Regions from separate parts of the Marinomonas sp. A3A genome, predicted to be linked through region 3. Evidence: predicted binding sites of a transcription regulator. Region 3 holds the regulator's gene; each other region holds the start of a gene.
The links. Region 3 encodes sigma-54, which starts transcription at its own class of promoters, with help from an activator protein. Its sites were predicted from a motif close to TGGCACNNNNNTTGCTNT; they were not measured.
Positions count from the first base shown of each region.

Region 1: a site for sigma-54 is predicted at 1,982-1,999, ahead of glnK (P-II family nitrogen regulator). Genes of this name have one in related genera too.
Region 2: a site for sigma-54 is predicted at 1,302-1,319, ahead of CYL31_RS04860 (circularly permuted type 2 ATP-grasp protein). Genes of this name have one in related genera too.
Region 4: a site for sigma-54 is predicted at 5,133-5,150, ahead of CYL31_RS16785 (ammonium transporter). Genes of this name have one in related genera too.

Region 1 is NZ_CP025532.1:3,624,181-3,632,168, forward strand. Features, by position in the region: gene CYL31_RS17000 (YifB family Mg chelatase-like AAA ATPase) at 1-999, opposite strand, end outside; gene CYL31_RS17005 (TIGR02450 family Trp-rich protein) at 1,107-1,322, shown strand; gene CYL31_RS17010 (accessory factor UbiK family protein) at 1,324-1,563, opposite strand; gene glnK (P-II family nitrogen regulator) at 2,055-2,393, shown strand; gene CYL31_RS17020 (ammonium transporter AmtB) at 2,433-3,698, shown strand; gene CYL31_RS17025 (carbon-nitrogen hydrolase family protein) at 3,877-5,406, shown strand; gene radA (DNA repair protein RadA) at 5,468-6,856, shown strand; gene CYL31_RS17035 (DUF1289 domain-containing protein) at 6,882-7,169, opposite strand; gene CYL31_RS17040 (COG3904 family protein) at 7,204-7,818, opposite strand; gene CYL31_RS17045 (GGDEF domain-containing protein) at 7,856-7,988, shown strand, end outside.
Region 2 is NZ_CP025532.1:1,040,448-1,048,435, reverse strand. Features, by position in the region: gene CYL31_RS04865 (FAD-dependent monooxygenase) at 1-1,168, opposite strand, end outside; gene CYL31_RS04860 (circularly permuted type 2 ATP-grasp protein) at 1,502-2,956, shown strand; gene CYL31_RS04855 (alpha-E domain-containing protein) at 2,959-3,903, shown strand; gene CYL31_RS04850 (transglutaminase family protein) at 3,900-7,262, shown strand; gene CYL31_RS04845 (circularly permuted type 2 ATP-grasp protein) at 7,292-7,988, shown strand, end outside.
Region 3 is NZ_CP025532.1:2,480,797-2,488,784, reverse strand. Features, by position in the region: gene CYL31_RS11615 (hypothetical protein) at 232-396, shown strand; gene CYL31_RS11610 (methionine-R-sulfoxide reductase) at 744-1,112, opposite strand; gene yjgA (ribosome biogenesis factor YjgA) at 1,304-1,843, opposite strand; gene mgtE (magnesium transporter) at 1,850-3,202, opposite strand; gene CYL31_RS11595 (HPr family phosphocarrier protein) at 3,211-3,480, opposite strand; gene ptsN (PTS IIA-like nitrogen regulatory protein PtsN) at 3,490-3,939, opposite strand; gene CYL31_RS11585 (RNA polymerase factor sigma-54) at 3,957-5,429, opposite strand; gene lptB (LPS export ABC transporter ATP-binding protein) at 5,508-6,233, opposite strand; gene lptA (lipopolysaccharide transport periplasmic protein LptA) at 6,234-6,761, opposite strand; gene lptC (LPS export ABC transporter periplasmic protein LptC) at 6,745-7,224, opposite strand; gene CYL31_RS11565 (calcium/sodium antiporter) at 7,323-7,988, opposite strand, start outside.
Region 4 is NZ_CP025532.1:3,577,966-3,585,953, reverse strand. Features, by position in the region: gene CYL31_RS16810 (DUF2058 domain-containing protein) at 1-259, shown strand, start outside; gene CYL31_RS16805 (porin) at 685-1,605, shown strand; gene CYL31_RS16800 (cupin domain-containing protein) at 1,864-2,502, shown strand; gene CYL31_RS16795 (fumarylacetoacetate hydrolase family protein) at 2,530-3,237, shown strand; gene CYL31_RS16790 (tRNA-uridine aminocarboxypropyltransferase) at 3,227-3,703, opposite strand; gene CYL31_RS16785 (ammonium transporter) at 3,809-5,020, opposite strand; gene CYL31_RS16780 (cold-shock protein) at 5,495-5,707, shown strand; gene CYL31_RS16775 (glutathione S-transferase) at 5,840-6,493, shown strand; gene CYL31_RS16770 (outer membrane protein assembly factor BamD) at 6,510-7,352, opposite strand; gene rluD (23S rRNA pseudouridine(1911/1915/1917) synthase RluD) at 7,512-7,988, shown strand, end outside.

The DNA.
Region 1 (7,988 bases), 1.1 Mb from region 3:
CACTTGACCGCGAGCTCGGGAAATATGCACTTCGCCGTTTTCCAATGGTTCGCGCAGTACCTCTAACACTTTGCGATCAAATTCTGGTAGCTCGTCCAAAAATAACACGCCACAATGCGCTAAAGAGGCTTCGCCTGGTTTAGGAATTGAACCGCCTCCTACCAATGCAGCAGCCGAACAAGAATGATGCGGAGACCTAAAGGGGCGTTCAGACCAATACCAATCGAGTCCCATTTTTCGTCCAGCTACCGATTGAACTGACGCCACAGCCAGTGCTTCAGCTTCAGTCATAGCGGGCATTATACTTGGTAAACGTGACGCTAACATGGTTTTGCCTGTTCCAGCTGGACCTATAAATAATAGATTATGCCCGCCTGCTGCTGCGACTTCTAACGCTCGCCGCGCCTGATATTGGCCTTTTACATCGCGCATGTCTTTATGATCCAAAGGCAACGGCTCTGTGGGTTTAGATTCGCAAACAGGTAACTTACTTAATTTTAGTAGATGGGCTGTCACTTGGGTAAGGTGTTTAGCAAATACCGCGTCGCCTTCCACTAAAGCGGCTTCTTGTTGATTGTCTTCAGGAAGAATCAGCTGACGGTTAGACTGATGACAAGCAATGGCCGATGGTAGTAATCCTGGCACGCCACGAATATCACCCGACAAAGCCAATTCGCCAATAAACTCGGTATCACGTAAATTCAACTCTCCAAGTTGCCCAGACGCGACTAACACACTGATAGCAATCGCCAAATCATATCGACCGCCCTCTTTGGGTAAATCCGCTGGCGCTAGGTTGATGGTGACTCGTCGAGTGGGAAATTCAAAATGGCTGTTTATAATCGCGCTACGCACACGATCTTTTGCTTCTCGAACGGCAGCTTCAGGTAAACCCACTATATTAAGGGAAGGCAATCCATTTGAAATATGAGTTTCAACGGTAACGAGAGGAGAAGACACGCCCACACGGGCACGACTATAAATAGTAGCTAAACTCATGATCACTCCTTGATCAATTTAATTGGCAATTTTCAACGACAAGCAATCCAGCTTGTCATTTCTTTCGTATCTCTATTTCATTCGCTTATTAAGGTTACCGACTTCCCATGCACCAAATAAACCCCAACAAACTGCTGTTATCAAAATGGACGTCCACCTCACCACAGCAAAAAGAAAAGCATTTTATCGTCACCAAACTCATTAAAGATGATAACGACATCGTCATAGAATGCGTGCTTGAAGCCGTAATCAACAAAAATCAGTACTCTCTACCTTGGCAAGCCCTGACATCGCCTGAAAAATGGCTCCAAGGTTGGAAATGAGTTAGTCTTTTTTCTCTAACTCATTTAAACGAGCTTCCAATACAGCCAATTTTTCACGGTACTTGGCCAACATTGCAGCTTGCACTTCAAACTCTTCACGTGTGACTAAATCCATTTTGCTTAATGTATTACGTGCCACTTCGTGCAGTTGCGCCTGAATCTCTTCTTTTGGCAGCTTACCCAATGTTTCTGCTGCTTGTCCTAATCCGGTTCCAAGCTGCTTTATAAATTGATCAATCATGTCATTCTCATTTTTGCATTTACAATACTTAATAGTATAGAAGCCTAAGTAAGGTGCAAACAAGCTCTCAGCTGCACATCTTTATATCCCTGCTCCTTTATAAACACGCAATACTATTAAATTGCCTCTTTTTTGTGCGAGAAATAAAATATTGCGGGCTTTAATCAAAACAAATCCTCTAAATAAGGCACGCATTACACTCTTAGCTAAATGTTTATTTTCTGATCAGAAGCAATAAGATAGGGATCTCGTCCAGTAATGCCACTCACACAAGTCACCCATTCGCACCAAGTTAATGCAATGACCAACCAAGACACCCCAATATGCCGCACTAAATAAAGCCATCTGATGCTCTTTTTAATTTCGAAAAGTCGACAAAATCCTTACAAAGCCATTGTTATAAGGGCATATCTATATATGGCACGCATATTGAATAAAGCTAAGTACCTGCGATACGACAATAAAACTGACTTTTAAAGGAGACAGTGGGTATGAAGCTTATAACTGCCATCATCAAGCCATTTAAACTCGATGATGTTCGAGAAGCACTTTCTGAAATCGGCGTTCAAGGTATCACCGTAACAGAAGTAAAAGGTTTCGGACGTCAAAAAGGCCACACAGAACTATACCGCGGCGCTGAATATGTAGTGGATTTTTTACCTAAGGTAAAAATCGAACTTGCCATTGCAGATGAAATGACCGACCAAGTGGTTGAAGCCATCACTGGCGCAGCAAACACTGGCAAAATCGGCGACGGTAAGATCTTTATCGTTAACCTTGAACAAGCGGTTCGTATTCGTACCGGCGAGACTGGTGTAGAAGCAGTTTAATCACTGCTCTAATTATACAAGCCTTTAGGGGGGCGAGACATGCAAGATCAAATTTTTCACTTACAATATGCGATGGACACCTTTTATTTCTTGGTGTGTGGCGCGCTGGTCATGTGGATGGCAGCTGGATTTGCCATGTTGGAAGCAGGTCTAGTACGTGCTAAAAACACCACTGAAATTCTAACCAAGAACGTGGCTTTGTTTGCCATTTCTTGCATCATGTATCTAGTTTGTGGTTACGCTATCATGTACGGTGGCGAGTGGTTCCTTACTGGTATTCAAGACGTAGATGTTGCTTCTACTTTAACGGACTTTGCAGGACGTGAGGGTGGATTTGAAGGCGGTGCAATCTACTCTGGTGCTTCAGATTTCTTCTTCCAAGTTGTGTTCGTTGCAACAGCGATGTCTATCGTATCTGGCGCAGTTGCTGAACGTATGAAGCTTTGGGCTTTCCTAGTATTTGCAATCGTAATGACTGGCTTCATTTACCCAATGGAAGGTAACTGGACTTGGGGTGGCGGTTCTGTATTCGGTATGTTTAGCCTTGGCGACCTAGGTTTCACTGACTTCGCAGGTTCTGGTATCGTTCACATGGCTGGTGCTTCTGCTGCATTAGCTGGCGTATTGGTACTTGGCGCTCGTAAAGGCAAGTACGGTCCAAACGGTGAAGTTCGCGCTATTCCTGGTGCTAACCTACCACTAGCAACATTAGGTACTTTGATCCTTTGGTTGGGTTGGTTCGGATTCAACGGCGGCTCTGTACTAAAACTTGGCGATATCGCTAGTGCTAACTCAGTTGCCATGGTGTTCTTGAACACAAATGCAGCAGCAGCTGGCGGCGCAATCGGTGCACTTATTCTCGCTCGAATCTTATTCGGCAAAGCCGATCTAACTATGCTTCTAAACGGTGTACTTGCTGGCTTGGTAGCAATCACCGCGGGTCCTGATACGCCATCTGCTCTAGGTGCGACGCTTATCGGTCTTGTTGGTGGTTTGATTGTTGTTGTGTCTATCCTGACTCTAGACAAGCTTAAAATCGATGATCCAGTGGGCGCGATCTCTGTTCACGGTGTGGTTGGTCTTTGGGGCTTGCTAGCTGTGCCACTAACTAACGATGGCACTACGTTCGGCGGACAAATCGCGGGCGCTCTTACTATCTTCGTTTGGGTATTCGTTTCTAGCCTAGTGGTTTGGTTAATCATCAAAGCCATCATGGGTGTTCGAGTTACTGAAGAAGAAGAATATGAGGGTGTTGACCTTTCTGAATGTGGTATGGAAGCGTACCCAGAATTCAGCAAGAAGTAATATCTCTTCATAAAACTTAGACATTTTAATATCAAAACCCTCGCCTCGGCGGGGGTTTTCTTTTTATATCCCTTATTGAGTTAGCGTTATACACCCTTATGACATACTGATCTCTTACTTACTCACACCGATACGCGTTATCATGAGCAATACATAAGACCGATTTATAGAGGCCAACATGCACGACGATTTACATTTAACCATTCGTAACCTTACCAACGACGACTACGACGAAATAAAAGTACTGATGGATAAGGTCTATCACGACATTGGTGGCTCATGGCCGGAACACACAATCCACAAGCTGATCAAAGACTTTCCTGAAGGACAAATCTGCCTAGAAGACCACGGTAAAATCGTTGGCTTAGCCTTGTCTGTTCAAGTCAGCTATCAGCGTTTTAGTAACCCGCATACTTATGATGATCTTATCGATCAAAAAGAAAATATTTTAAACGACGATCGTGGCGACGCTATGTACGGTCTAGATGTTTTGATCGCGCCAGAATACCGCGGCTACCGTCTTGGCCGTCGTTTATATGAAGCGAGAAAAGACCTTTGTCGTCAGCATAACTTACGAGCTATTTTGGCGGGTGGTCGTATTCCAAGTTACCACGAACACGCCCATGAAATGAGCGCTGCGGAATACTTAGAATCCGTTCGCGAACGCAAAATTTACGACCCTATTCTGACTTTCCAATTGTCTAACGATTTCCAAGTTACTCGTTTACTAAAACGCTACATGCCTGAAGATGAAAAATCTCAAGGCTACGCAACCTTGTTGGAATGGAAAAACATCTTCTTCGAACCAGATACTAACGTGATTCGTTCACGTAAAACCCAAGTTCGTATCGGTGCGATTCAGTGGCAAATGCGTGAAGTAGAAAGCGTTGACGAGCTACTAAAGCAAGTCGAATACTTTATCGATGCAGTATCTGATTATAAAAGTGACTTTGTATTATTCCCTGAATTTTTCAATGCACCATTGATTGGACTAAGCCCAGATCAAAGTAACCAGACTGAAGCCATTCGCTTTTTAGCGAGCTTCACTGAACGCTTTATCAATGAAATGTCCCAGTTTGCAGTCAGCTATAACATCAACGTCATTACCGGCTCCATGCCAGTAATTGAAGACGAGACTGTTTATAACGTCAGTTACCTATGTCGTCGTGACGGTACCGTGGAAGAGCAAAAGAAAATACACATCACTCCCCACGAACGCCGTGACTGGGTTATTGAAGGTGGCAATGATTTACGCGTCTTCAATACTGATGCGGGCCGAGTAGGCATCTTGATTTGTTACGATGTGGAATTCCCTGAGCTAGGTCGATTACTGGCCGAGCAAGACATGGACATTTTGTTTGTACCATTCTGGACAGATACGAAAAATGGCTACTTGCGTGTACGTCGCTGTGCCCAAGCACGTGCCATTGAAAACGAATGTTACGTGGTTATTTGTGGTAGCTGTGGCAACCTTCCACAAGTGGAAAACCTTGACATTCAATATGCACAGAGTTCCGTGTTTTCACCATCTGATTTCTCTTATCCGCACGATGCGGTTATGGCGGAAACCACACCAAACACAGAAATGATCATGTTCTCGGATCTAGATTTAGATAAGCTAAAATTGACTCGCAGCGAAGGCTCAGTGAACAACCTAAAAGACCGTCGTACCGATCTTTACTCAGTCAATTGGAAAAAATCGAAATAAGCGATACAGCTTTTTCCTGTGATAACATGGACGTTATCGCAACATCTTAAAGAGACCTCTCATGACCAAAGCAAAAACCGCCTTTGTATGCAATGAATGCGGAGCCGACTACGCAAAATGGCAAGGACAGTGCCAAGCCTGCAGTGCGTGGAATTCACTATCCGAAATACGCCTTACTTCTAGCAAAACTTCTGCTCGTGTTTCCGCTAGCCAAGATCCACGTTATCAAGGTTACGCTGGCGCTGTTACTGGTATACAGAATTTATCCGATGTGGATTTAGGCGATGTTCCTCGCTTTAGCTCAGGTGCAAACGAATTCGACCGAGTATTAGGCGGCGGATTGGTTCCTGGTGGTGTAGTACTGATTGGTGGACATCCAGGCGCAGGGAAAAGTACCTTATTGCTGCAAACCATGTGCTGGCTTGCGCAACAACAAACCGCGTTGTATGTAACTGGCGAAGAATCCCTTCAACAAGTTGCCATGCGAGCACAACGCCTTGGCTTACCGACTCAAAACCTCAAGATGCTGTCAGAAACCAATGTGGAAGCGATTTTAACCATCGCCCAACAAGTTAAACCGAAAGTCATGGTTATCGACTCGATCCAAGTGATGCATTTGGATGGTGTTGAATCCGCTCCAGGCAGCGTATCACAGGTTCGAGAAAGTGCGGCTGTCTTGACACGTTTTGCCAAGCAAACACAAACTGCGGTATTGCTCGTTGGTCATGTGACTAAAGACGGCTCTTTGGCTGGACCAAAAGTACTAGAACACATGGTGGATTGCTCTGTGTTGCTCGAAGGCTCAGAAGACTCACGCTTTCGCACCCTTCGCGGCATGAAAAACCGCTTTGGTGCCGTGAATGAGTTAGGTGTTTTCGCCATGCTAGAAAATGGCCTAAAAGAAGTCAAGAACCCAAGTTCCATTTTCTTAAACCGTAGCAATCATCCAGCGGCTGGCAGTCTTGTGATGGTCGTTTGGGAAGGCACTCGCCCTCTTTTGGTGGAGCTGCAAGCGCTGGTCGATGATTCAGCTTTAGGTAATCCAAGACGGGTCACAGTGGGCTTTGACCATAATCGTTTAGCCATGCTTTTGGCCGTTTTGCATAAGCACGGCGGCTTACTAACATCAGATCAAGATGTGTATCTGAACGTGGTTGGCGGTGTAAAAGTATTGGAAACCAGCGCAGATCTCGCGGCCATCGCTGCAGTCGTTTCTAGTTTCCGCGATAGAGTATTACCGCATGATTTAGTGGTGCTTGGGGAAGTTGGTTTATCGGGTGAAATTCGTCCTGTACCATCAGGACAAGAACGTATCAGTGAAGCGGCGAAACATGGCTTTACCAGAGCTGTGGTACCAAAAGCTAACTGCCCGAAAAAGCCTATCGAAGGCATGAAAGTCATCGGAGTTGAACGTTTATCTGAAGCGCTAGACGCAATTTTTGAGAATTAATTGACCGATTAACAACCCGAATAGGTCAGTAATCATTTGTTAGTTCAAACAGGTCTGTCATCTGTTCATCTTCCATACCATATGGAAGCGCCTTGGCAGAATCGGCTTCCAATCTTTCTTGGCGAGCTTTTAGCAGACGCGCACGACGTTGCTGACAAAGATCCAATACATGATGTCGCGCTTCATTGGACAAAGAAAACCAATGAAAGCGCTCTTCCCTACTGCGCAAACAACCTTTACAGAATCCTTTGGCACTGTTTTCACACACACCTCGGCAAGGGCTTTCTATGGCAAACAGTTCTATTTGTTCCATAACGCCTCCCTCTAAAGGTTTATGTGAGTCTGCTTTATTCTGTCGCTAGCTGAAAATCGTACACTTCTTCAGGCGACAAAAAATACACTCGGTCCGCTGGAGCGGCATCCAAGGAAAACCAATAAAAACGTTCTGGCACACCCATTTCCAAATAAAAATTAACATAGGCGGCGTGAACAGGATCAGATACATTTAAATTTGTTGCTTTAATTCTTGTACCATCCGACCAAGCATGAACACCTACGCCAGCACCTGCACCGATACTTCGTGTTACGCCTCCTAAGAATAAATCAACTCCGCCAGAAAGCACATAACCAGTCTGAGCGATACTAGTATTCAAGCCAAGGCGACGAATCAATCGCGCACCTTCCATTGTCGCTTCTTGATCAACAGAACCAGGCACGTCAACTAAGACTAAGTCCGTTACATTCGGATTTTTACGCACCATATCACTGAGCTGTTTAACTAGATCACTACCTAAGACGCCGGACAAATAAGCCGAATTTCCTTCTACATCAATTACTAAACTGTCAGATACGTCGACATCTGCTTTTTTATTTGCCTCCATTCCTGAACAAGCGGTTAAAAATAACGCTATGATTAAGCATAAGAATCTTGATAATGAAGCAACGCTACGCTTTTTCTTCATATGACATCCGGTAGTGTAAAGAAAAAATTTAATAGAAATGAACCAAAGTGGATTCTATTTCGTAATTATAAAAGTGCAATTAATTGATGAAAAAGCACTTTTGTATACTCAACTAAACAAGTCAAGGATTGCAGCACTCGTGGTAAATACTAGCAAATTTAAGCACCAGC
Region 2 (7,988 bases), 1.4 Mb from region 3:
ACACTACATCTAACTTAGACTGGATAACATCAGGAACAAAACGACCCGCGGCTTGAAGCGCTTTTAATTTCATTTTGCCCAGTACACCACCGTGCATATGATATAAGCCAGCATTGGCTTTAGACATTTGCTGAATTTTCGTCGCCCGAGGTTTACGCACTTGCTCGTATTTCAGTAAAGCATCGCTCAAAGTATGACGAGACAAATACTTAGCTAAAACAAAAGCATCTTCAATCGCCATTGCGGCGCCTTGCGCCATAAAAGGCAACATGGGGTGGCAAGCATCACCCAATAAAACTACTCGACCGTCGTACCAGGTAGGCAGTTCATTGCGGCCATTCAACGCCCATAAAAATGTACTGCTCGCGGACTTTATTAACTCACTTACTTCTGGGTGCCAATCTGCAAAAGCACGTTTTAACTCGTCGACATCGCCTTCTTCACGCCATGACTCAGATTGCCAATCACTGCGTTCTTCAACGGCAACAAAGTTCACATAATCGCCGCCGCGTAAATAATAGCTCACAAAATGTCGACCAGGTCCCGCCCAAACACACGCATCTGGTTTAATATTCACGATCAGATCACTAACTGGAATCACGCCACGCCATGCGACTTGTCCCATGAAGTTTGGGCGCTCTTGCCCTAGCATTTGCTCTCGTACTTTTGAACGAATGCCATCCGCACCGATCAGTAAGTCAGCACTAAATTCACCACCATCTTCGAGCAACAAACAGACTTGATTAAGCTCAGTATTTTCGCGATAACCAGTCACTACCGCATTTAATACCAATTCGACACCCGCCTTTGCACAGGCTGCAGCCAAAACCTGATGCAAATCCGCACGATGCAGATGCCAATAAGGCGCACCATAGCGAACTTCAGCTTGCTCACCCAAAGAGGATTTAAGGTAGTACTCACCGCTTTTATAATCTCGAATCGCGGCGTATTGGGGAACAAAAGCCAATCCGCTCAATTCAACTTCCAAACCAAGTTGTCGCAACACCTTTAAAGCATTAGGGCTAATTTGTAAGCCTGCGCCAACCTCCCCAAGACTTGCAGCTTGCTCGCACACCACGACTTGAAAGCCTTGCTTAGCCAAAGCTAACGCGACGCACAAGCCTCCAATACCTGCACCAGCAATAACAACGCGACTTACCTGATCCACTTACTTTTCCTCTTTGTTGATAATGCTTTTGCAAAACTCTAGAAGCGCCATAGTAGCGAATTTCGACTTGAATAAAACCGATCTATATCACTTCCCGGCAAATTAAAAGCCTACACATTCTTTGCAAATACTATGGCTCGATCCTTGCTTTATTCTTCAAGTAGTGCGAAAACACTAGTCACAACCTAGTTAATCAAGGTAATGATATAGCTAGGTTTAACCTTACAAAGTAAAGAAGTCTCCCCGATGTGGGGCGGATGCACAAGAAAAGCGCACGTAAGTGTGCAGGTTTAAGGCACCCACCTCCGGCTTGATAAAGAGAACGAGGTATACATGGAAAAACTAACCAGCCATTATCAGTCATCTGATTTTTTTGACGAGTTAATAGATGACAAAGGCGCCCCAAGATCTCCAGCAAAACAACTCTTGGGATATTTAGACAGTCTCTCTGAAGACGAGCTAGAAAAGAGGCGCCTCACCGCAGAAGCAACGATACAAGAGATGGGCATCAGCTTCACGGTCTACACAGAGGAAGGTAATATAGACAGAGCATGGCCCTTCGATATTGTCCCCCGAACCATAGAAGCCTCAGACTGGAAAATAGCTGAAGCAGGATTAAAACAACGACTCACCGCTCTTAACCTTTTCATCAACGACCTCTACCACGACCAAAACGTCATCAAAGACGGCATCATCCCAGAACACATCATCAAAGATTCCAAAAATTTTAGACCAGAATGCGTTGGCGTATCACCAGCCTACGGCGTATGGGCGCATATTTGTGGTACCGATCTAGTACGAGATGAAAATGGCGACTTCTTTGTTTTAGAAGATAATCTACGCGTACCTTCTGGTGTGTCTTACATGCTGGAAAACCGAGCCATTACAAAGCGAGTTCTTCCTGAACTGTTTGAAAACGAATCCATCTTGCCGATCGATTCTTATACCTCGCAATTATTTGATACCTTGGCATCTTTATCACCAAGAGACATAGAAAATCCTGAGATCGTGGTATTAACACCTGGTATTTATAATTCCGCTTATTTTGAACACGCCTTTTTGGCGCAACAAATGGGCGCAGAATTAGTAGAAGGCAGCGATTTATTTGTCGACAGCGACGACTGTGTTTACATGAAAACCATCGATGGGCCTGAGCGCGTAGATGTAATCTATCGTCGTATTGACGATTTATTCATCGACCCAGAAGCCTTTGATCCAGAATCTGTCCTAGGCGTTGCAGGTCTCATGCGCGCATGGCGAGCAGGGAATGTTGCACTGGCAAACGCGCCGGGGGCTGGTGTTGCCGATGACAAAGTGGTTTACGCTTATGTGCCAGATATTATTCGTTATTACTTGAACGAAGAGCCGATTCTTAACAACGTCCAGACCTTCTTGTGCGATGACCCAGAGCAACGCGCCTACGTACTCGCCAACCTAGACAAACTAGTGGTTAAACCGGCCAACGAATCGGGCGGTTACGGTATGTTAGTTGGTCCCCACTCGACCAAAAAAGAACAAGCATTGTTTGCTGAGCTAATCACTAAAAACCCGCGTAACTACATTGCTCAACCAACGTTGAAATTATCCACCGCACCAACGCTTATATCCAAAGGTGTCTTAGAACCTCGTCACCTTGACCTTCGTCCATTCATCTTGCAAGCGAAGGAAACCTACGTCACCACAGGCGGCTTAACTCGCGTGGCCATGAAAAAAGGCTCCTTGGTCGTTAATTCGTCACAAGGTGGTGGTAGTAAAGACACTTGGATTGTTGAAACAAAGGGGCAGTAATCATGTTATCTAGAGTCGCAGAACGCTTATATTGGAGCGCACGGTATTTGGAACGCGTTGAAAACACAGCCCGCTTGGTCAGTGTTTATGACGACCTATTGTTCGACCTACCGAAAGATATCGAAGTATCTTGGTATAACCTAATCGAGATACTCAGTGGCGAAGAAATTTTCGAACAACGCTACAAAGTAAAAGACGAACGCAACGTAGTGAAATTTCTTTTAGCTGACGACACAAATGCAAGCTCAATGTTGTCGTCATTGAAAATGGTGCGAGAAAATATCCGCACCACTCGTGATGCGGTTCCCAAAGAAACATGGGAGCTGATAAACGAGCTGGATCTATACGCACAACAGAACATCAAGCAAGGCATCAACCGCTCAGGTCGCCATGACTTTTTGAACACGATCATTGAGGGGTGTCAAAAAATCATTGGTCTATTTGCCGGAGCCATGAGGCGTGATTCTGGCTGGCATTTCCTCATTATGGGACGCTATTTAGAACGTGCCGATATGGGAACGCGTATTCTTGATGCCGCGGTATCATTGATGCTGCAATCTGATCCAGAAACAAGAATTCAACTTGGCCAAGTGACTTGGTCAAAAGTATTAAAATCGCAAAGTGCGTATTTGGATTATCGTCGCACCGTAAGAACCTCTATTAACGGTGCAAAAGCGACGACGTTCTTGATGAATGACCCTTGCTTCCCACGATCTCTAGCTTACTGCTTAGGTCAAATAGGTGAAGCGGCGACAAAATTACCACGCGCTGGTTTAATTACCGCTAAGGTAGATAAACTTTTAGAATTTGATTACCCAATCAATAGTTCAGAAGATTTGGATGAAGACTTTCACAACCATCTCAATGATATACAGATTGCTATTATCGAAATAAATCACCAGATCACCGAAAACTGGTTTCATTTTCGGCAAGGAGACGCTGCATGACCATTAGAGTCGCAATACAGCACAAGACCACTTACGAGTTTGACCGTTTTATTAACGTAGCTCCTCACGTTTTAAGACTGCAACCGGCTGCGCACTCACGCACAAAAATTCATGCTTACTCGCTTAAAGTCTTGCCTGAAACGCATTTTATCAATGTACAACAAGATCCGTTTGGCAACTTCCAGACGCGCTTAGTGTTTCCTGAAAAAACCAACAAACTCGAGTTTTACGTGGAAGTTATCGCCGATATGACGGTGATCAACCCATTCGATTTCTTCGTTGAAAGCTACGCGGAAGAATATCCATTTGCCTACGATAAAGCACTTAAGAAAGAGCTCGATCCTTACTTACAAGTAACCGAATCTTGCCCGTTATTAGATAAATGGTTATCAACAGTTGATCGTAAAAATACGCCGATTAACGACTTCCTTGTAGCGATCAATAGTCGCTTAGCAGCAGACATCGGCTACGGCATTCGTTTAGAGCCAGGCGTTCAGACTTGTGAAGAAACCCTGACCCTGAAAAAAGGTTCTTGCCGTGATACTTCTTGGTTATTAGTTCAAATACTACGTAGCCTCGGTTTGGCAGCACGCTTTGCGTCTGGTTACCTTGTTCAGCTAACCTCTGACGTGAAAGCCCTCGACGGTCCATCTGGCCCTGAAGAAGATTTCACCGATTTACACGCATGGTGTGAAGTGTTTTTACCCGGCGCAGGTTGGGTTGGATTAGACCCAACTTCAGGTTTGTTCGCTGGCGAAGGTCACATCCCTCTCGCTTGTACACCTGAGCCAGCTTCAGCAGCACCGATTACTGGCTTTGTTGACGAATGTGAATGTGAGTTTAGCTACAGCAACATAGTTACTCGTATCCATGAAGATCCACGTGTGACCAAACCCTATGCCGAAGGCGAATGGGACACCATCAAAGCTCTTGGCTTTGCGGTCGATAAACAGCTTGAAGATGGCGATGTTCGTCTGACAATGGGTGGAGAACCGACCTTTGTCTCCATCGATGACATGGATTCAGAACAGTGGAATACCGGCGCGTTGGGCGCAGAAAAGCTCAAACTAGCCAAAGACCTGCTGATTAAAATGAAGCAAGAATTCGGTGCTAACGGCCTACTTCATTATGGCCAAGGCAAATGGTATCCGGGTGAAGAAGTACCGCGTTGGGCACTGGGTTGTTTTTGGCGTACTGACGGCGAAGCCTTGTGGAATGATCCAAAGTATTTGGCTCGTGTAGACAAAGACTACAAACACACCATCAAAGACGCCCAAGCGTTTGGCGAATTGTTGTGTGAAAAACTCGCCTTGGATAAGCAATACCTTCAAAGCACCTACGAAGACACGCTGTATTATTTATGGATGGAACAATCCCTTCCTGCTGATGCCGATCCAACCAAAGCCGATTTAAAAGACGATTTAGAACGCCGTCGCCTAGCAAAACTACTCAGCCGTGGTTTAAGCACCACAACTGGCTTCGTCTTGCCGTTAGAATTCGATACGGTAAATAATCGTTGGAACAGCTCCCTTTGGCCAATGCGCAGTGACGTTATCACCTTAATTCCAGGCGACAGCCCAATGGGTTATCGTTTACCACTGAATTCTTTACCAGCACAAGCTGAAGAAGATCGTATCCCTGAGCGTGACCCGTTTGATCCTCGCCAACCTTTGGCGAACAAAAAAGACAACTCGGTATTAGAAAGCGTTGCCAAGCAGCATTTCGCTAAGAAACCAGCTGCAACGCCTGCTTTAGCGCCAGAAAAAACGCTGAAAAACGTCATTCGCACTACTTTGTGTATTGAACCACGAGATGGCCGCTTGCATGTATTCATGCCACCAATGACACACCTTGAGCATTTTGTAGATGTTCTTGAGCAGCTTGAGGCGGTTGCGAAAACGCTTGAGACACCTATCGTTGTCGAAGGTTATGAGCCTCCAAAAGATCCGCGCTTGCAAAAGTTCCTGATCACACCAGATCCAGGTGTTATCGAGGTGAACATTCATCCTGCCGCGAGCTGGAAAGAACTGGTTCACAATACCGAGACCTTATATCACCAAGCCTATCTTTCACGCCTTGGCGCCGAAAAATTCATGCTTGATGGTCGCCATACTGGTACTGGTGGTGGTAATCACGTGACACTGGGTGGTCGCACACCAGCAGACAGTCCGCTGTTGCGTCGCCCTGAGTTGTTACAGAGTTTAGTCACCTTCTGGCAGCATCATCCAGGCTTGTCTTATCTTTTCTCTGGCATGTTCATTGGCCCAACTAGCCAAGCACCTCGCCCAGACGAAGGACGAGATGAAGCTCTGTATGAAATGGAAATTGCTTTCCAAAATATGCCTGAAGGCTTTGTTGAAGAACCTTGGTTAGTTGACCGCTTAATGCGTAACTTACTGGTCGATATCACAGGTAACACCCATCGCTCTGAGTTCTGCATAGATAAGCTCTACGCTGCCGGTAGCGCCAGTGGTCGCCAAGGTCTATTGGAATTCCGTGGTTTTGAAATGCCGCCACATCCGCATATGTCGCTCGTACAAATGCTGCTGTTGCGCTGTCTCGTGGCCCGTTTCTGGAAAGAACCGTACAAAAAGCCTTTAGTTCGTTGGGGCACCAGCTTGCACGATAAATTCATGCTGCCGCATTTCGTTTGGCAAGACGTGAAAGAAGTGGTCGAAGATCTTCAGCGCCATGGTTTCCCATTCAAACTAGAATGGTTAGCTCCGTTTGAAGAGTTCCGTTTCCCGCATTATGGCCGTCAAAAAATCGATGACATGGAAATCGAGCTTCGTTGGGCGATTGAACCTTGGCACGTTCTAGGCGAAGAAATCACCGGGTCGGGCACTGCTCGCTATGTAGATTCTTCTGTCGAACGTTTGCAGGTAAAACTATCTGGCTTAACCGATGGACGTTATGTGCTTAGCTGTAATGGCCGTCGTGTGCCGATTCGATCTACAGGTCGCAAAGGCGAATATGTTGGCGCAGTTCGCTATAAAGCTTGGGCGCCACCATCAGCCTTGCACCCAACATTGGGGACCGATACGCCACTAATATTTGATTTGATCGATACTTGGAATGGCTTATCTGTTGGCGGTTGTACTTATCATGTGTCTCATCCAGGTGGACGAACGTATGACAATGTACCGGTCAATAGCAATGAAGCGGAAGCACGCCGTGTTAACCGTTTTTGGGATCATGGCTTTACTCAAGGCACGCTATCTCCACCGCCAGCCTTCAGTGCATTGCGCTCTTTTTACCCAAATGGAGACGAGCCTCGCGCTATGTCGCCACCAGCAGAAGAGCCAATGAATGAATATCCGCATACATTAGATCTAAGGAAGCAGTATAATGTTCTCTAATAATTAATTTTTTTAGGCTCAAGCACATTATGCAACTTCAAACAGGTACTTTTATAACGTCGGTAATAGATGAAAAACCGACGTTATCTTCCGCCTATGATAAACCGATAAATGCTTATGATGAGGCCTTCACGGAAGATCGCCAACCGCGCGCACATTGGGAAGACCTTTTGCGCAACATGAGCAATCTCTCAAACGAAGAAATGCTAGACCGACAACGTCGTGCTCAGCGCATCCTTCGTGAAGACGGAGCTACCTATAATTTAACCAGTGACCCACTCACACCAAGTGTGTGGTCGCTGGATCTTATTCCCAACATTATTCCAACCAATGAATGGCTTGCCATCGAACAAGGCTTAGCTCAGCGCTCAAACTTATTCGATCTAATCTTAAAAGATCTATATGGTCCACAAGAATTACTGAAAAACGGCATTATTCCATCTGAAATTATTTTTAGTCACCCAGGATTTTTACGTCAATGCCACGGTGTGATGGTTCCCGGCGCACATCAACTGTTACACCATGCTGTGGATCTAGTTCGTGATCATACTGGCCAATTCCAAGTCATTGGCGATCGTACCCAAGCACCAAATGGTGCAGGCTACGCATTGGAAAACCGCACAGTGGTATCACGTGTTATTCCAAACAGTTTCCGAGATAGCCAAGTGCGTCGTCTTGCAGGATTTTTCCAATCCTTCAAAAATATGCTGTCTTCTCTTGCCAGCC
Region 3 (7,988 bases):
AGCCCATCAAATAGATGGGCTTTGTGCATTGTCAGTGTTTCTTATAGCATTTACTCGTTCAAATGCCATCTCAAACTCTGGGTCGTCCATAAAAGGTTTTCGATTCTCCGCTCTGTCGTTACGGTGTTATTAGACTGACGCTGCTAACACGACTTTAAGCTCACTTGAAGCTGCTCTAAACGCTCTGCTACAACGTACTGATGAGCTTCTGGTATTGGAATTTGGGGGCAGATGAAAAATAGCACTGAGTCTTCATCGACCGCAAAAAGCTACGACAACCCAGCCGCCGCCCAACAAGCCTGCCAAGAGGCCTTATTGAAAGCCAACGCCAAGGCGCCAGCGTCACCCAAGACACTTATTCTCTTCTTTGAAATCGCTCACACATCACCATATTAAAATGGCGGGTGTGATGTTACTCAAGGAAAAAGTTTTTTAAGGCGAAGGGGTCAATAGATGAAACTCTTAGTTTAATTACTAACGTTGAACAAGAGACAGATTCTATGTAAGGGAGCCATAAAGATTCAAAGATTGCAGTTGAAGATTTGCTAATAAAGCTTGATCGTTCAGTGCCAAGTTTTACGCATTTAGTAAGAGGGTCATGATTTAAGAGCTGTTTTGTGTTGTTTTTAAAGTACCGGCTTTAGGTGATTTTTTGTGTTTCAGACGCCACCAATAAAACAGTTATAGAAACAATAAAACCGCCAGTTGGGCGGTTTTATTGTTTTAGCGCTTGGGCTAAGTGATCAGCCTTGGCTTACGAACTTCATTGAGATGGAGTTGACGCAGTGGCGGATGTTGTTTTCTGTGAGTCTTTCCCCTTCAAATACGTGACCTAAGTGGCCTTCGCAATTGGCGCAGACGATTTCTATACGTCGGCCGTCGGCGTCAGGGACACGTTTTACTGCATTGGGAATTTCGTCGTCAAAACTTGGCCAGCCGCAATGAGAGATGAATTTGTGTTCTGAGGTATAAAGCGGTGCATCACATTGGCGGCAAACATACAGGCCGCCTTCCATGGTGTCGGTGTATTCTCCAGTAAATGGGCGTTCTGTACCTTTATCAAGGATTACACTGGCTTCTACAGGTGTAAGTTTGTTGTATGGTTTACTCATAAGACTTGTTCTCCTGTCGCTATGGTGAGCGTTGTTAGCATAATTATGTCATGCCTTATTGTTGTAGAGTAAGACAATAAATTGCACGGTGAGTTCGAGTTTTTGTGAGTGTTGTTTTTTGATGATAAAAAGCCCGTCTTAAAGACAGGCTCTTTTATGTGTCAACGCTTCATTTTGGGTTGGGTTGGAATTTATTCAGTTAACCCTAGACGCTTTTCTTCGGCTTCGCGTAAGAAGCGGAAAAGCTTTTTACGGTTTGTGGTGTTGCCTGCTTGTGATACTTCTTTTTGAGATTGGCGAATAAGCTGTCTAAGCAGTTGAATGTCTTCAACCTGAGGGTTTTCCTCTAAATATTGCGACAGTTCTTCTTTGCTGTTTTCGCCAATTAGTGCATCACGCTTAATTTCAAGCTGATGAAATAGCTTGTTGTAAGCGGCAGATGTTGAGTCGAAAAGTGCGACACGATGCGCTATAGCTTCATGGTCTTCTGTGCGCATTACCTTGCCGATGTATTGCAAGTGTCTTCTCATGGCTTCATGTTGCTTTATGCGGCCAGCTTCAACGAATGCTTCGCGTAATGTGTCAGACATTTCCACTTTTTTAAGTTGGTTTTTACTTAGGCCTAATAGTTTTTTTCCAAGATCTTGCAGGGCTTCCATTTCACGCTTGATCTGGGTTTTGCTTTTAGGGATTTCTTCTTCGTTGTTTTCAAATTGATCAAAGTCTGTCATGGGAACCTATATTAGAAAAATAGTAGCGAGACCAAGGAAGGATAAAAATCCAACCACGTCGGTCACGGTAGTCAAAATTACGCTGCCAGCTAAGGCAGGGTCGATACCGATTTTTTTTAGCAAAATCGGCAGAAGTGTGCCAGTGGCTGCAGCAAATAGCAGATTTATTATGATGGCGCCCGCAATGATATAGGCAATCTTGATGTTGTCAAACCAAAGTGCGGTGAGGGCGGCGATAACCGTTGCCCAAAGAAGGCCATTTATGAGTCCAACGATGAGCTCTCTGTTGAGTAACCAGCGAGTATTGGTGGAGCCTATCTGATTGAGTGCGATACCGCGAATAACCAGTGTGAGTACTTGAGAGCCAGCTATACCGCCCATGCTAGCAACGATTGGCATGAGTATAGCTAATGCAACAACTTGGTCTAGCGTCTCTTGGAATAAACCTATGACGTAGGATGCGGTAAAAGCCGTTATTAGGTTTATGCCAAGCCACACTGCGCGTCGCTTAGTGGTTTTTATGATGGGTGCGAAGGTGTCTTCATCATCATCAAGACCTGCCATGCTTAACATGGAGTGTTCGGCTTCATCTCGGATAACATCTACAACGTCATCGATGGTGATGCGGCCAAGTAGCTTTTTGGTTTTGCTGTCAATAACAGGTGCAGAAACCAAGTCCATTTTTTCGAAAAGCTGTGCTACTTCGCTGGCTGGTGTCTCTGCATCAATGACCGTGAATTCTGTTTCCATGATGTCGCGCACGGTTGCGCTAACATCAGATACCAATAGTTTGGTGAGGGGGAGAGTGCCTAATAAGCGATCTGATCGGCTAACAACAAGTAGGTTATCAGTCATGTCTGGCAGGGTTGAGTGTCTGCGTAGATAGCGGAAAACCAGATCGACGGTGATGTTTGGACGTATGGTGATGGTGTCCGTGTTCATCAAGCCGCCGGCGGAATCTTCCGAGTAGCTTAATAGTGCTTCAACTCTTGTTCTGTCTTGCGAGGACATTGACGCAAGAACTTCTTTTACGACCTTTTCTGGTAGGTGTTGAAGTAAGTCGGCAAGGTCATCGCTTTCAAAGTGTTCGGATACGGCGATGAGTCGCTCTGTATCCATGTTTTTCATGAACTGTACACCAATATCTTCGCTTAGATATTGAAGTACTTCACCTTCGTTTTTTGCTTCGATTAACTCCCAAAGAAGCTTACGCTCTTTGGGAGGGGAGGACTCTAATAGACGAGCAACATCTTGTGCAGGCAAAGCCCCGTTAAGTAGATAACGGATTTGCATGGTGGCACCGGATTCAAGCGATTCAGTAACCGTTTGAAGGTGATTAAGCGTGTTTTGCTCTGACATAGAAGGTTTTACTCGTCTTCACCAAAGCGATTGTTGATTAATTCTATCACCGCCTTTATTGCGTCTTTTTCGTCTTCACCATTGGTTTTGACACGAATTTCTGTGCCTTTTCCAGCAGCCAGCATCATCATTGCCATAATGCTTTTGCCGTCAACATTGCGGCTGTCTTTTTCTATGGTGATGTCGCAAGAGAAGCGAGTGGTTGTTTCAACTAGTTTGCCGGCAGCGCGAGCATGCAAGCCAAGTTTGTTTATAATTGTGACGGACTCTTCCTGCATGCTGTTTCCCTATATTAATGAGTCAAAAATATTGAATAGTTCTTCATTGGTTTGTGCTGTACGCAGCTTGTCCAATGCTTCTGGAGACTGAGCAAGCTCGGCGATTTGGGCTAAAGTTGCAAGGTGTTGATCGCACTCATGAGGTGGAACAATTAGAGCAAATATTAGGTCAACCGCTCTTTTGTCGATGGAGTCGAAATCAATAGGCGTTTGTAGAGACATAACAACGATAGCGGTGTGGTTTGCAGACTCTAGACGGCAATGTGGAATAGCGATGCCGTTGCCAATGCCTGTGCTGCCTAGTTTCTCTCGACCAAGTAATGCGTCATAGATGGCTTCGTTGTCGCAATGTAGTCGATTTGAAGCGACTTCCGCAATGCTTTCAAGGACGCGTTTCTTACTAACAATATCTTGTTTTGCGAGAACGAGTTCCGCTTTTAATAATGATTTCAAGGACATGATAAAATGGTTTCCGTTTAGATCAGTCGTTTTCGTTCATTGGAAGGAGGGATGTTCATCGCCTCTCGATATTTGGCAACAGTACGTCGAGCAACCTGTATGCCTTGGTCTGCTAAAATAGCAGCTAGCTTGTTGTCACTTAGTGGTTTTTTTGCTGGTTCATCTGATACAAGCTTTTTAATCATAGCTCGTATTGCTGTAGAAGAACATTCTCCGCCAGAGGCTGTGTTGACATGGCTGGAGAAGAAGTACTTTAGCTCAAAAATACCTTTAGGTGTGTGCATGTATTTCTGGGTTGTTACCCTAGATATAGTTGATTCATGCATGCCAACTTCTTCTGCAACATCGTGAAGAACCATGGGTTTCATGGCTTCTTCGCCAAGTTCGAAGAAATCAATTTGTCGACTTACTATGCAGCTGGCCACTTTTAATAATGTTTCGTTGCGGCTCTGCAAGCTCTTCATGAACCATTTTGCTTCTTGAAGAGAGGTTTTGATGTAGGTGGCATCTTCGGCGGTTGTTGCTGTGCTAGCCATCGCTGAGTAAGTCTCATTGATTTTGATGGGCGGCAACGCGTCGTTATTTAGTTCAACTTGCCATACGTCATGGCGTTTTTTTACGGTGACGTCTGGAATAACGTAGTCGGTGTCATCTGCGTCGATCACTGAGCCAGGGCGTGGGTTAAGCTGTTGGATCAAATTGACGACTTCTTTTAGTGCTTCGTCTTTTAATTTTGTTTTGCGGCTTAACTGAGCAAAATCTCGGTTACCTAACAAGGGTAGGTAATGATCAATAAGATTGTGTGTGCTCTTGTATAGAGGGTGGCTCTGGAAAGCTTCCAGTTGCACAAGAAGGCAGTCGCGTAGGTCGATCGAGCATACGCCAACAGGGTCAAAGCGTTGTAGTCTGTGTTGTACAGCAATGACTTCGTCTAACTCAAGCTCTTCTAGTTCTGTACAAAGGGACTCACAAATGTCATCGGGGGAAATGCTTAAGTAGCCATCGGGTTGGACGCATTCAATGATGGCGTAAGCGATTTCGATGTCGCGATCTGACATGTGAGTTAAATTTAATTGCCATATTAAATGGTCTTGTATGCTTTCTGCTGGTGCATTTCGGCTTTCGAAGTCGCTATCGCCTTCGTAGCTGTTGTGATCACTGACGGCCGCAGAGCTTTGGTAGGTGTCATCCCAGTTACTGTCGATGGACAGTTCTTCTGGGATACTTTCTGTCCACTCGGACTCTACGCGTGCTTCTTCGCTATTGTTGTCGACTGTTGTATCTGCAGCACTTTTTGATTCTATACTGGCAGGGATGTCGCTATGAATTTGTTCGTCGTCGTCGAGCTCAAGTAGTGGATTAGACTCAAGGAATTCGTGAATTTCTTGTTTTAAATCCAACGTAGAAAGCTGCAGCAAGCGGATAGCCTGTTGCAGTTGTGGCGTCATGGTCAGCTGCTGACCGAGCTTTAATTGTAAAGACTGCTTCATAGAGCAACTCTTTCTTCTAATTGAATGAATTGGAACGAGTTGTGCATACTACTCCCTTTCTACAGCAATGATAAGGGGTTACAGGCGGAAGTCGTCGCCTAAATAGACCTTTTTTACTTGTTCATTGTTGATGACGGTACTGGCATCGCCAGATGCAATGATGTAGCCATTACCAACAATGTAAGCTTTATCGCAGATGTCTAGTGTCTCTCTGACGTTGTGATCGGTAATTAGGACGCCGATTCCACTCTCTTGGAGGTGTTTGATAATGTGCTTTATATCACCAACGGAAATAGGGTCTACGCCAGCAAATGGTTCATCAAGTAAGATGAATTTTGGGTTCATGGCAACAGCTCTCGCTATTTCGACCCGGCGTCTTTCTCCTCCTGATAAGGCCATTCCTAGGTTGGTGCGAATATGAGTGATATGGAACTCTTCTAAGAGCTCTTCTAGTCTTTCTTGTTGTTGCGCTTTTGTTAGTTTTTTGCGTGTTTCTAAGATGGCTAGAATATTATCCTCTACAGACATTTTTCTAAAAATAGATGCCTCTTGAGGAAGGTAGCCAACGCCTTTTTGAGCACGTGTGTGCATCGCGTCATGAGTAATATCTTGGCCGTCAATAAATATGCCGCCAGCATCGTTTGCTACCATGCCAACTATCATATAAAAGCAGGTTGTCTTGCCCGCGCCATTAGGGCCGAGTAGGCCAACGGCTTGGCCTGACTCAACGGAAATAGATACATCCTTTACGACTTGGCGTTTTTTGTAACTCTTTGCAAGGTGTTTTGCCTCTAGTATAGCCATCTATTTTTTGGTCTCAGGTGCTTGTTTATCTTTTGGCGCTTGTGGCTGTAAAGTCATTGAAACGCGCCCTGAATCTTTTTTCTCAGCACTGAAAGTGCCGTCATCGACCATATAAAGGATGTAGTCTGCAGTGATGGAATTTTGCATTCTACTTAAATAGCCGTCGCCGATGATTTCTAGTTTTGATTCGCTTGTTAGGTAATGTATTTCGTTACCTTTGCTAATAACAATGTTGCCGCTCCAATCTATTTGCTGGCTAAATTTCGCAGGCTTTCCTGTGGCTTCTAGGCTGCTGAATTGTCGAGTCTTTGGATCGGTTGTTACTTTAAGGTATTGCGCTTGAATTTCAATGGTACCTTGTTTAACAAATACATTACCTTTGTATATTGCTTCGCCTGAGTTTTGGTCGAATAATGCTTCATCTGCCTGTATTTCTAATGGTTTACTTGTGTCGTCAGGCAGTGCGTATGCGTATTGGCCAATTAGGGCCGAAGTGAGCAACACGCTGATGTTAATGAATCGTTTCATATTTTCCTCGTACAGATCCTGTCATCACGACTTCTTCTGAATTGATATAAGTTTTAATTTCTCCAGCAGAAGTCTCTCCTTGAGTGGAGATAAGTGTCGCGTTTCCATAGCTGGTTAGTGATTGATCTTTATCTAAGTAATGTATGTTGTCTGCACTGAGCTTTATATCTTCAGATTGGAGGTATTTTTTAGTTGCTCTAGCGTTTTCGGTTAATAGAATATCATTACTTCCGTCTTCAATAACCCCTTTATCTGCTTTTGCGCTCCATTGACCTGATTTTGTGTAGCGTTCAATACTCGGAGTTTCTAATAAGGTTCTGGATTTAGCTATATAATGCAGTGTTTGTTCTGCGTCGAGTGTTTCAATTAGAGCTCCATCGGTATCAAACTCTTTTACTTTGACTTTAGTGATGAAATAGTCGGGTGAGCTGCTTAGTGATTCAGTTTGAACCAAGTTTTGCATAGGTGTCGTCCCATACCACCCTAAAGAAGCCACTAATAGTAAAGCAGCCCCTATGATCGAGAGGTTTTTGGGTTTTATTAGTTGTTTAAGCGAAAGCATTACACCGAACCGTTTGTGCTAATGATAAATAAATAAACCCCATAAGAAGCAATCAGTGGTACACCTACCCATCGAGGGATGCTGTTGTTCTTCGTTCTTTTGAAGATGAAAATGGCAAGAGCAAGAGCGACGGTTAAGCCTAATACCCAAGGGAAGTCTCGGCTTGTTACGCTTCCATCAATTAATCCTGGTGCAATTAAGCCAGGTAGAGGAAGTACAGTTGCTAAGTTGAAGATGTTTGATCCTAAGATGTTACCAATTGCTATGTCGTGATGACCTTTTCGTACGCTGCTAACTGAAGCGGCAAGCTCTGGTAAGCTGGTTCCGACAGCAACGATAGTAAGGCCTATAACCAATTCGCTTACGCCTAAAGCGGTCGCTATGCCAATTGCTCCCCAAACAAGTAATTTTGAGCTACCTATTAAGACAGCAAGACCAATAAAGGCAATCAACAAAGATTTGCCAATAGAAGAGCCATCATCTTCGGGAAGGTCTGCTTTTAAATCATTTTCTAAATCTTTACTGCCTTTCAATAAAATCACCAAAATAATGATAAAAGCAGCAATTAATATGATTCCATCCCATACGCCAAGGGTCTGATCAAACAGTAAAAATCCTGCTAGCAGTGTGATTGCCAATACAAGAGGGACTTCTTTTGATGATAG
Region 4 (7,988 bases), 1.1 Mb from region 3:
TGGCGATATTGCTTATCATTTTACTGATAATAAAAAAGTGAAGCAGCTATATATTAGCCAATCTATGCATGATGACTTGAGTCGAGGCCGGCTAGCTATTGTTAAGCTTGACCAGCAGTACGAAATTATTCCTGAACCTGTCGCTGTAAAGATAAATGAGCGTGATTCATCTTGTGTGCTCGTTTGTAATAATCGTGTTGAAAGTGTTGATGATGATCCTTATGCGGACTTTCAGATTCCCGATGACTTGATGTGGTAAGTGCATTTTTTATGTTTAAGAGGGTTTTTTCGACCCTCTAGTTTAGCCTTCCTTTCACTTGCTTTACTCTTTTTCTTGTTCTCTCTTCATTAGCTAGACAGTGTTTATTAGGTCTTAGCTAGCAGTTGCACAATAGGTATTTTTCTAGAATATTTTGCTACTTCATTGTTTTGTTTATTTAATGCACATTATATTTCATTTCAATATAAGGTTTTGATTCTTATGTTTTTTTTGTTTTTTGTAAATATTTTATAATCCTTTTTATATGACATATTTCAAGTAAATGTCATGTATGGTGGATACTTTATGCAATTAGCTTGCGAATGGTTGTCTATTTCTGTGAATTGTTTAGATTGTTTGACTGTTGCTTGCACAAATCAAGCGCCTACAAGAAAAGCGTACAAACATTTAAAAGGGAAACGAGAATGAAAAAATCGATTATTGCTATTGCTGTATCAAGTGCAGCACTTGCTTCTGTGTCAGTTCAAGCCGCTGAAGGTTCTACAGTAGATGTTTACGGTAACATCCAGTACGCATATGTAGATAAAGATGCTGGCGGAAACTTTGAAGATAATGGCTCAACTATTGGTTTGAAAGGTGAAACAAAAATCAATGATGATCTAACTGCTTTCTTCAAGTATGAGCTTGAATTTGATGCTGACCAAAAAACCGGTGCAGATGATAATGGTAAAGCAGATTTAGACCAAGCTTTCGTTGGTTTGAAAGGTAACTTTGGTAAAGTTCAAATTGGTTCATTTGATACTATTTACAACAATGCTATTCAAGATGCGGTAGATCAGTTTGAGTCTCCAAGCTTTACAAATGCTGAAGATACTACGGAAGGCGATACAATTGCTTATTTCTCACCTTCTATTAATGGTTTTGAAGTGCAAACTGCAATTCAGGTGAAAGGCGACGCTAGTGAAGGTAGTGCAACTAACGATAACTACGACTCACTGTCTAGCATGGTTGTGTTGAAGTACTCTGCTGATATGTTCTCTGTTGCCTTGGGTTATGATTCTCGTAATAACACTTCTGATGCTGAAGCGACAACTGGTTTGGCTGTGACAGTTACTCCTGTAGATGGCTTGTCTGTGACAGCTAAGTATGAAACGACTGAAGATACTCAAGATATTGCAGGTCTAGCTGCTCGTTATGGCTATGGTTCTGGTGATGTATATGCTTCTTATCAGAATGTAGATCCAGATAATGCTGATGACTTTAACGAATATGGTGTAGGTGTTACTTATAGCCTAGCATCTAACATATATGTTTTTGCAGAAGTAGGACAATTTAAATCTACTGAAGATGACACAACAGCTGTTGGTGTTTACTACGGTTTCTAAGATCTTCTCCTAGAGGATTTTATTTACTCTAAGGCTCCTGATCTAATAAGGCTAGGAGCCTTACGTTAAGTAAGATCATTCAAGGTTCCATATTTCTTCTCTTGTAGGCGGATTTATTGGAGCATTTTTTGGCACCAGGTGGCAGCATCTGGTGCTTTTTTTATGCCTGCTGTTTCTATTTCAATGAACAATAAAAACTTGATTGTTATTTGATCAAACCGTTAAACTTATTTTTTAATATTAGGTTGGCGGTCAGTTATGCTTAACATGGATTTTGCTAAGACAGTATTCATGGATACAGATAAAATTGATTGGGTAGCCAGTCCTATGTCTGGTGTTTATAGAAAGCCTCTAGCGCGGGAAGAAACTGAACGGGGTCATGCGACGAGTTTAGTTCAATATGAAGCTGATTCTGTGTTTCGTCCTCATCCCCATCCTTTGGGAGAAGAAATACTTGTTTTAAATGGTGTTTTTTCCGATGAAAAAGGTGACTTCAAAGCTGGTAGCTATTTTAGAAATCCTCCTGGCAGTAGCCATGCTCCTCATAGTCGTGATGGCTGCTTTTTATTCGTCAAATTGCATCAGTTTCAACCCCATGATTTAAATCAGGTCTATGTAGATACTTCTAGTATCTGGTCGTCTGAAAAATCAGAAATTCTATCTCTTTATCAATTTGGAGATGAGCGAGTTTGGCTGGTTCGTATTCAGAATAGTGAAGATATATTAGACGAATTGGACTTATGTGCTTCTGTTGAGTTATTTATTATTTCTGGTCTGGCTAAATATGGTGATATCCAAATGTCTTCGGGAGCTTGGCTTCGTGAGCCTGATTTTAGATTAGATCGCTGGAGTGTCGCTTCAGGTTGTTTTATCTGGTTAAAGTCAGGTCATTTCTAGGTCTTTCTATATTCTATTGAGGTTTAAGTGAAAAATATTGTAGCGGAACAATCTCGGGTCTATTTACCTATTGTTGAAAGTGATCAAGTATTTCCTGTTGGCCGTGTTTATTGTGTTGGTCGTAATTATGCAGCGCATTCAAAGGAAATGGGTGATGATCCTGAAAGAGACCCTCCATTTTTTTTTGCCAAAGATGCATCTTGCGTTGTTCCCGCTGCTTTTTCTGAAGTTATTTGTGTTTCTTATCCTATGGCTACGTCGCAGTTTGAGTATGAAGTAGAGCTCATTGTGGCTATCGGTGAGGGTGGTCGTAATTTAACGATGGAGCAAGCTGGAGCCTCTATTTTAGGCTATGCTGTCGGTTTGGATATGACTCGTCGGGATCTTCAGACTCAAGCTAAAAAGAAAGGCCGTCCTTGGGAGGTGGGTAAATCATTTGATGAATCCGCACCAATAAGCTCTATTTATTTAAAAACAGACCAACTTGCTTCTAAGGTGTCAGAAGCCGAAATTGGATTAAAAGTTAATGGCGATCTTAAGCAAGTTAGCCATGTTTCAAACTTAACTTGGTCTATTGAAGAGGTTATTTGTAAACTGTCAGAGGTCTTTGAGTTACGACCAGGTGATTTAATTATGACAGGTACACCTGAGAATGTTGGGGCTGTCGTTGTTGGGGACGAAATGCAGGCTTGGGTCGAGCATTTGGGTGAAATTAGAGTAAGAGTTACTGATTAAATTCAGTGAATTTATAAGATAATTCTGACACAGCTGGATGTTTATATTCAGTCAAAATATGAATAGCGACTTCAGCAGTGCAAAGACCGATATTTTTTTGATTGCGACGTTTTGTGTATAAGGATTTGATATCTTTAATTTCATGGTGCTGGAATTTTTTTAGGTAAGGTGACTGGTTATACATTTTTCTCGCTTGCTGCCAAGTTCCGTCAATAATGATGATGTTATCCTTAGCTATCTGGCTATCATTAATTGCTCTTTGTTCTTCATTTTCACACAAATAAATCAGCAAAGTATCGGATGGTGATAGGTTTAATATAGCTTCGTTTGGCGCGATTCTAGACCAGACAATAATTTCGCACTCTTTTCCTAAGGTCTCTTTTACTAGCCTTCCTGTTCCTGAGTTTTTTTTTAATTCTTCACTGTGCGTTATTAGCCAAATTTTCATTAACGCTTTTACTCTAATAAATGGGTGATTATAGCAATTTCAAGATTAACTAGAAAATAAAAAAAACTGATGTCACTTTAGTTGAAAATTAAAGTGACATCAGGCTACTTTTTAGCATGGGACTTATTCTTTACCAATCGAACCAATTTTGTGGATTGATAAATCCGCGCCATTAAATTCATCTTCTTCATTGAGTCTTATGCCACTGATTGCTTTTGCTATTCCGTAAACAATGAATCCACTTAGCGTTGCTATCATAATGCCTCCTAGGCTCCCTAACAGCTGAGAGGTAAAACTAACGCCACCTAGTCCACCAAGTGATTCTGATCCAAAAACGCCTGCAGCAATGCCCCCCCAGGCTCCACAAACGCCATGTAGTGGCCAAACACCAAGTACATCATCTGTATGTTTGAATTTTTGCTGGATGATAGTGAATAGAGTTGTAAATATCGCACCTGCAATTGCTCCGGTAGCTAAGGCTCCAATAGGATGCATGATGTCGGAGCCTGCACATATGGCAACTAAGCCTGCCAATGGGCCGTTATGGATAAAACCTGGATCATTTTTTCCAAATAGCATGGCGGCGATAATGCCGCCTACCATAGCCATTAAAGAGTTGACTGCGACTAATCCACTCACACCATCGAGAGTTTGCGCTGACATCACGTTAAAGCCAAACCAACCTATGCAAAGTATCCAAGCGCCCAATGCTAAAAATGGGATATTTGACGGCGCGAATGCGACTAATTTTCCGTGTTTAAAGCGACCGCGTCGCGTTCCAAGTAATATAATGGCTGCAAGTGCAACCCAGCCGCCAAAAGCATGGACGACAACCGAGCCTGCAAAGTCATGGAAAGGGGCGCCATATTGTTTTTCTAACCAATTTTGAAATCCGTAATTACCATTCCATACGATGCCTTCAAAAAAAGGATAGGCTGCACCAACGATAATGGCGGCAGAAATAAGCATTGGATAAAATTTTGCTCGCTCAGCAACGCCTCCAGAAATAATGGCGGGTATTGCGGCTGCAAAGGTCATGAGAAAGAAAAATTTTACCAAGCTATAGCCATGCTCCTGCGATAGCACGGCGGCACTATCAAAAAAGTTAATGCCGTAAGCGATTTGGTAGCCGACAAAAAAATACACAAGAGCGGAAATAGCAAAGTCTGTCATTATTTTAACTAACGCATTTACTTGGTTTTTATGGCGTACAGTTCCGACTTCTAAAAAGGCGAATCCTGCATGCATAGCAAATACCATAATGGCGCCGAGTAGTATAAAAAGGGTGTTTGAACTGGATATTAGCGTGTCTACTGCACTGTTTGTGGATATCACAAGTGGCTCCTAATGTTTTTTTTGCACCGAAAAGGTTTTCTCTTATCCATAAGCGCTTTGTTTTGGGGCTTTTTGAGTTGTTTTATGAGAGATTTTAGAACTGATTTTTGGGAAAGCAATAATTGTTCCAGTTGTGCTTTTTTTTGGTGCTAAATGGATGGGTGGTTTTTCATTTGCACTGTTTTGGTATTTTTCGGGTTGCTTGCTTTGGTTGTGAGGTGAGGCTTTAGGCTATTGTCCATTCTCTAGAGGAGCTTTTATTATCTGATTTAAGAGTTATTACCTTTTTTAACAATACTTGTTTTCCATTTACTTTCTATTTTGTTTTTTACAACATATTATCGATGGGTTGGTGTATTTTTAGATTGGTGTTAACTTAATGCACTTAACATTAAGGCGTTGCTTAAAGTTTAATTGCTTTTTGCATAGTTAAAAGATTGCTTATTTAAGAGCAACACAAATAATGAGGTTGTTATGTCAGGTCAGTTAGTATCAGGTATTGTTAAGTGGTTTAATGACGAAAAAGGATTTGGATTTATTGAGCGTGAAGGCGGTCCTGATGTTTTTGTTCATTTTCGTTCTATAAATGGCAATGGTCGTCGTACTCTACAGGAAGGCCAGAAAGTAACATTTGAAGTTACCCAAGGACAAAAAGGTCCTCAAGCTGAAAATGTTACCCCAGTATAATTGAGCTTTTGATTTACTAAAAAACCATGCATTTAAATATTTTATTTTGTATAAGGTATTGATGAGGAACATGGTTTTTTTATGTTTGTAATTTGTATGGCTTGTAGAAAGTAGGGGATTATTTTGTTACCTGTGTTGTATTCGTTTAGGCGTTGTCCTTATGCTATGAGAGCTAGATATACCATTGCTCTCTTGGGGATAACTGTACATTTACGTGAAGTGATTTTGAAATCTAAACCTGCCGCATTGTTGAAGTTGGGTGGGCGATCAAGTGTACCGCAACTTATTGATATAGATGGCGTTAGGTACCCTGAGAGTTTGGATATTATTTTCTGGGCGCTCTCGCAGTCGAATGATAGCAATCTAGTGAATCAACTGTGGCCGTTGAAAAATAGTCAGCAAAATAAGATAAAAGCATGGATAGCGTATAACGATAATTTTTTTAAACATTGGTTAGACCGTTATAAATACGCGGATCGACATCCTGAGTTCAGTGAAAACTATTATCGTAATAAAGGCGAAGTTTTTTTACGTCGATTGGATAAGCGTTTAAGTAGAAATGAATTTCTATTTGGAAATGACATTAGTGTGGCGGATATTGCACTATTTCCATTTGTGCGTCAGTTTGCTGGTGTTAATCAAGAATGGTTTGAGTCATCTCAATACCATAATGTAATACGATGGTTAGCAGGATTTGTTAATTCCTGTATGTTCAAGTCTGTGGTAATGATCAAGCATTCCGCTTGGCAAGCAGGGCAAGAGAATATACTCTTTCCTGCTCACTAAGCGGTGTGTATCCCGATTAATTAATCATTCCAAACGTTACCCAGTATATAAAGCCTGGATCAGCGTCGCTTGGTAATTGGATGGCGACAAAGTTACCCTGATTGTCAATGTATGATGATTTCGGGAAACTTTGTTTTAGCACATTAAAATTGATTTGCGCTAAATCTGTCTGCTTCAAGTCATTATAAGACTGGACACTAATTGCTAATGCTTCTTCTACAGAGCGCGTACTTGGGTAGTTTTGAATAACTTCTTGGCTACGACGTAATGCAGAAAGAGGTGCTTTTCTTTTCAGATAATAGCGTGCGACTTGTATTTCATGGCGCGCTACCATCTCTCGTAAATAGTACATACGTGCTTTAGCATCAGGAGCGTAAGTGCTCTTGGGGAAGCGTGATGTAAAATCAGCAAGCTCATTAAAGGCTTTTGCCAGTTCTTTTGAATCTCTTTCACTTGGATCGAGGTTCAAGTAGCGTGACATTAAGCTTTCGGCGCCTTTGTAGGTGGACAAAGCTCTCATATAATAAGCGTAATCGACAGAATCGTGTTCTGGGTGATTCTTAATAAATCGCTCAGCGGAAGCGTGAGCAGCGATGAAGTCACTGGCTTCCATTTGAGCGTAGATTAGGTCCAGTTCCGCGCGGGTACTGAATTCGCCAAATGGATAGCGTGAGTCTAAATCTTTCAGATGTTTTATCGCAGTGGATGGCAGATTTTCGTCCAGAGCTTGTTGAGCTTTGTCGTAATAGACGCGTTCAGGCAGGTCTGGTTCTTGTACCTGCTTGCTTGAACAGGCGACAATGAATAAAGAAAAACTTACTATTCCAGAGAATCGGAGCAACGAGTGATGAAATCCCATGTATAATCAAAACCTTGATATGGTAGTAGATTAGCCTCAATCGGCATTTTGTAGCGTTAAATTGCGAAAGATGATGAAGTGCAAGGCGCTACACGTTTTTTCACTTTTAACCCAATGATAAAATTATTGAGTTAAAAACAACAGACTAAAGTACATTGTATGGCAGAGCGCATAGTAAAAGAAGCCCAAGTTCCTTTCGATTTGGGTGGCAACCGGTTTGATCAGATCGCGACAGAGTTGTTTAGCGACTACTCACGTTCTCGTATCCAAAGTTGGATTAAAGAAGGTGTCTTGAAGGTTGATGGTAAAATCACTAAGCCAAAAGAGAAATTGTTTGGCGGTGAAGTGGTGACATTAGATATCGTAATCGAAGCTCAAGAAGAACATGAAGCTCAAGAAATGGAGCTGGATGTTGTTTATGAAGATGACGACATCATTATCATTAATAAACCTGCTGGTTTGGTTGTTCATCCTGCGGTGGGTAACCGAGATGGCACTTTGATGAATGCGATTCTTCACCATGCACCAGAGACCGCACATATTCCGCGTGCAGGTATCGTTCATCGCCTTGATAAAGAAACTACGGGGTTGATGGTTGTTGCTAAAACATTAGCGGCACAGACAGATCTTGTGACT